Regions from separate parts of the Caulobacter sp. GW821-FHT10C03 genome, predicted to be linked through region 2. Evidence: riboswitches for the same ligand, from Rfam matches in the RefSeq annotation. Region 2 holds a riboswitch; the other holds the start of a gene.
What was found. Region 2 has a riboswitch for cobalamin ahead of metE (5-methyltetrahydropteroyltriglutamate--homocysteine S-methyltransferase). Riboswitches for the same ligand answer to the same signal wherever they lie in the genome.

Region 1: linked by a shared signal. The riboswitch ahead of AC07NG_RS10955 (TonB-dependent receptor plug domain-containing protein) and the one ahead of metE (5-methyltetrahydropteroyltriglutamate--homocysteine S-methyltransferase) in region 2 are both predicted to bind cobalamin.

Annotation. Positions count from the first base shown of each region.
Region 1 is NZ_JBWKNI010000007.1:27,913-30,290, reverse strand. Features, by position in the region: gene AC07NG_RS10955 (TonB-dependent receptor plug domain-containing protein) at 1-871, opposite strand, end outside; cobalamin riboswitch at 978-1,178, opposite strand; gene cobU (bifunctional adenosylcobinamide kinase/adenosylcobinamide-phosphate guanylyltransferase) at 1,217-1,732, shown strand; gene AC07NG_RS10945 (response regulator transcription factor) at 1,864-2,220, shown strand; gene AC07NG_RS10940 (hypothetical protein) at 2,205-2,345, opposite strand.
Region 2 is NZ_JBWKNI010000003.1:181,793-184,170, reverse strand. Features, by position in the region: gene AC07NG_RS04955 (response regulator transcription factor) at 1-265, opposite strand, end outside; gene AC07NG_RS04950 (PepSY domain-containing protein) at 392-709, opposite strand; cobalamin riboswitch at 866-1,080, shown strand; gene metE (5-methyltetrahydropteroyltriglutamate--homocysteine S-methyltransferase) at 1,195-2,378, shown strand, end outside.

The DNA of each region.
Region 1 (2,378 bases), on a different contig from region 2:
TCAGCGCGCCGTCGAAGGCGCTCAGGCGCACGCCGGCGTAGCTGACCAGTTCCTTGGTCTTGCCGTATTCGGGGCTGTCGGCGAAGGCGTAGGTCGGGGCGGGGAAGCCGTCGAATTCGTTCTTCGAGGCGGCGTAGGACGTGCGCAGGTCGACGGTGGCCCAGTCGGTGACGTTCAGGTCCAGGCGACCGCTGACGCCCGCGTTGCGGTAGCCGTCCTTCTCCTTGCCGCCGTACGACTTGCCGAAAGCCGAGACGCCGTCGGTGGTGTAGTAGGCGCCGGCGATGCGCCAGCCGCCCCAGTCGCCGCCGGCGCTGAGCGCGGCGTTGCCATAAGCGGTGTCGCGCGAGCCGATCTCGGTCGCCAGCTGGGTGGTGAGCGGGCCGCTGGGCGTGGCGGTCAGCAGGTTGACGACGCCGCCGATGGCCTGGCTGCCCCACAGGGTCGATTGCGAGCCGCGCAGCACTTCGATGCGGTTGACGTTGCCGGCCAGCAGGGTGGCGAAGTTGTAGCCGCCGCCGGTCGAGGACGGATCGTTCAGCTTGACGCCGTCGATCAGCACCACGGTCTGGTCGGTTTCAGCGCCGCGGATGCGCAGCTGGGTCGTGCCGCCGACGCCGCCGTTGCGGGTGACGGTGACGCCCGGCGTGCGCGACAGCAGGTCGGAGATCACGACGGCCTGGGCCTTCTTTAGGGCCTCGGCGTCGATCACCGTCATGCTGGTCGAGACTTCCGACAGCTTTTCGGGCTCGCGACCGGCGGTGACCACCACCTGATCGACTTCGGCCACGGCCGTATCGGCGAAAGCCAGGCCAGGCAGGGCCAGGGCGGGAACTGCGGCCGCCAGGGCCAGCAGGGAAACAGGGCGCATGTCATTCCTCCGTGCGCGACAAGAAGGAGCGTGTTCTCGTGAACACGCCCGGACCGAAGCGTCGCCATGCGGGAAGACCCGATCGTACGGCGCACCCCGGCCGGACGAAGGACGACCGCGACAGGCAGGTCTCCTGGCTCGCGGGTCATCGTTGCTGCGCGTCGCCTTCCCAGTTCTCTTCCGAAGAACAGACCCAGTGGCATGTGACGCGCGAACTCGCCGCTTACAGTTGCGGGGGCAGCCCGGGTTTCACACCCGAGTTCCCTTTTCATCCTCTTTGGGAGGAACCTGTCGCGCCGGCTGGACTATAGGGTGCGCCGCACACCGTCAATCTGGAGTTCCCCGTTGTCACTGACCCTGGTTCTAGGCGGCGCCCGCTCGGGTAAGAGCGCTTTCGCGCAAGGGGCGGCCGAGGCGAGGGCCGCCGCGGTCGGCGTCCGACCGGTCATGATCGTCACCGCCCAGGCCTTCGACGCCGAGATGGAGGCGCGCATCGCCCGCCACCAGGCCGATCGCGGCCAGGCCTGGACCACCCTGGAGGCGCCTTTCGATCTCGCTTCCGCCTTGCGCGGCCTACCGCCGGGCGGCGTGGCGGTGGTCGACTGCCTGACCCTTTGGTTGACCAACCTCATGCTGGCGGAAAAAGATCTCTCGACCGAAGCGGCAGCGCTGGTCGCGGCGGCCTCGGCCTTCGATGGCGAGCTCTGGCTGGTGTCCAACGAGGTCGGCTGGGGTGTCGTGCCTGACAACGCCTTGGCCCGCAGGTTCCGCGACGAGGCCGGCCGGCTGCATCAGGCCCTGGCGGCCGCCGCCGACGCCGTCGAACTGGTCGTCGCCGGACTAAGCCTGCGGATGAAGTGATTCCCGACGCTCTCGCCCCGATTGCTCAACTTTCGGCGATGCGACGATTGCGCACGCAGACACCGGGGGCGCAGGCATGGTTAAGACCTATTTACACATTCGAATTCACTTAATTCGACGGGCGGGCTGCCATGCGACGGATCCTCATCGCCGAAGACGACATGCTGCTTGGCGGCGTCTACGAGGTCCTGCTGGAAGAGGCGGGGTTCGAGGTGCTGTGGAGCCGTGACGGCCAGGAAGCGCTGGAAGCCTTCGACGCCTTCGCGCCCGACCTGCTGATCACCGACAACGCCATGCCGCGCATGACGGGCGCCGAACTGATCCGTTCGCTCGAAGGGCGGGGAACGCCGGTGCTGATGGTCTCGGCCAGCGATCCGAGCGTGCTGCAGGTCGAGCCCGACCAGTGGCTCGAAAAGCCGGTGACGCCGGCTCGCCTGCTGTCGGCCGTGCGCGCCATGCAGCGCGCGGGCGTTCAGGCCGCGGCCTGAAGTCCCACCGCCACGGCGGTCGCGAACAGTCCCAGACCCAGACCCCAGGCGGCGCAGAAGGCCAGGGTGGGGTGGCGCTGCCACCAGCGCGGCTGGGGAACCCCCGTGATGGTCTTGTCGGTCATGCGGTCGTCTCGCGTGGTCGTCGATAAACCAAC
Region 2 (2,378 bases):
CGACCTTCTCGCTCCAGGCGCCGCGGGCGGTCAGGATCAGCACCGGAGTGGCGACGTTTCCGCGCCGCCAGCGCTCCAGCACCGACACCCCGTCCACCTTGGGCAGGCCAAGATCCAGGATCACCGCGTCATAGGGCTCGGTCTCGCCCAGGAACTGGGCCTCCTCGCCGTCGGCGGCGTGGTCGACGGCGTAGCCCGCGTCGGAGAGGGCCAGCTTCAGCTGGCGCGACAGGTCGGGATCGTCTTCGACGAGCAGGATGCGCATGTCTCGGGGAACTCCCTAGAGCCTGTCCGGTTCGGACGGTCCCGCCGGAAACGGATAAACAGGCTCGCAATCAAAAGGTAGAGCGTGACGAACGCCGAAATCGCTCATGGTCTCAGCCGTCACGCTCTACCCGCCGCTGAGGATGCGACCGCTCTCGGCGTCGACGATGAAGTCGATGCGGCGGCCGTCCGTGGTCGCCCAGCGGATGCGGTAGTTGCGACCTTCCAGCCCTGCGTCGAGCAGGCGGCCGGGGGTGCGGCGGGCGATGCTGTCGATGACCGCGCTCAGCGGCACCAGGCGGCCCGACTGCACGCCGCCACGCGCCTGGTCCTGCCGGGCGCGCCAGTCGGCGCCCAGCGAGTCCGGGCCGCGCTGGGCCAGAGCCGCGCCCGGGAGGGCGGCGACGATGGCGGCTGCGGCGAGTATGGCGCGGATCGGCTTCATGTCGTCCGGTTTAGAGGAGCACGGCTGAATGGAGACTGAACGCGGGGTTTATGAACGGTGTGCGACGTCCTGTCACGGGCCAAGCCCCGCTCGACCACAATCTGAAATCACATAAAGATATCTTTATGTCCTTATTGACAACGCCGACCGGCCCAGGCTTGATAAGCGGGTCGTGGTCTGCGGACGTTTTGCGTCCAAAGCTAAGAGGGAAGCCGGTGTGAAACCGGCGCTGCCCCCGCAACTGTAAGCGGCGAGCGGCCGTCCGATACGTGTCACTGATGCGCCGAACTCGACTCGGTGGCGCATCGGGAAGGCCAGGACGGCGGCGTCGACCCGCGAGCCAGGAGACCTGCCTCGACAGATAACGTCCTCCGGCGGGGTGCCCGGTCTGGTCGCTAGCTCCAGGCGCGGGTCGGCCAGCCCGTTCGCGCGCCTGCGCCTGCGCCCCGTCCAGCCTCCGTCACCATCGAGACAGAGGCTAAGAAATGACCGTCACCGTCGCCGCCCTCGGCTTTCCCCGCATCGGCCCCCAGCGCCGCCTGAAGACCGCCCTCGAAGCCCATTGGGCCGGCCGCCTCGACGCCGAAGGGCTGGAAACCGAAGCCGCCGCCCTGCGTGCGCTCGCCTGGCGCCGCCAGGCCGACCTCGGCGTCGACCACGTCCCCAGCGGCGACTTCTCGCTCTACGACCACGTGCTCGACACCGCCGTCATGGTCGGCGCGATCCCCGCCGCCTACGGCTGGACCGGCGGCCCGGTCGACCTGCCGCTCTACTTCGCCATGGCCAGAGGGACGCAAGGCGGCGGGAGGCAAGGCGAGCCCGAGACCTGCAACCACGGCTGCTCGCATCAAACCGGAACCGGCCTGCCGGCGCTCGAGATGACCAAGTGGTTCGACACCAACTACCACTACCTCGCGCCTGAACTGGCCCCCGGCCAGGCCTTCACCCTGGCCTCGACCAAGGTCGTCGATCAGTTCCTCGAGGCCAAGGCCCAGGGGATCCACACCCGCCCGGTCATCCTCGGCCCCGTCACCTTCCTGAAGCTGGCCAAGTCGAAGGATCGCCACTTCCAGCCGCTGTCGCTGCTCAGCGCCCTGCTGCCGGTCTACGCCGAGTTGCTCCAGCGCCTGGCCGCCGCCGGCGCCGACTGGGTGCAGATCGACGAGCCCTGCCTGGCGCTCGACCTCACCGACTTCGAGCGCGCCGAGATCCGCCGCGCCTACGGCGCCCTGACCCACGCCGCCCCGCGCATCAGCATCCTTCTCGCCAGCTATTTCGGGACCTATGGCGACAACCTCGCCACCGCCGCCAACCTGCCGGTCGAGGGCCTGCACCTGGATCTCGTCCGCGCCCCGGGCGATCTCGACGCCGTCCTCGCCCTGGCCCGCGACAGCCTCGTCCTGTCGCTGGGCGTCATCGACGGCCGCAACGTCTGGCGCGCCGACCTCGAAGCCATCCTCGACCGCGTCGAGCCCGTCGTCTCCGCCCGCGGCCCCGACCGCGTGATCCTGGCCCCATCCTGCTCGCTGCTGCACACCCCGCTCGACCTGTCGATCGAGACCGGCCTCGACCCGCGAGTCAGCCAGTGGCTGGCCTTCGCCGTCCAGAAGCTGGAGGAGCTGGCCGTCCTGGCCAAGGCGCTGAACCACGGCCGCGCCGCCGTCCGCGA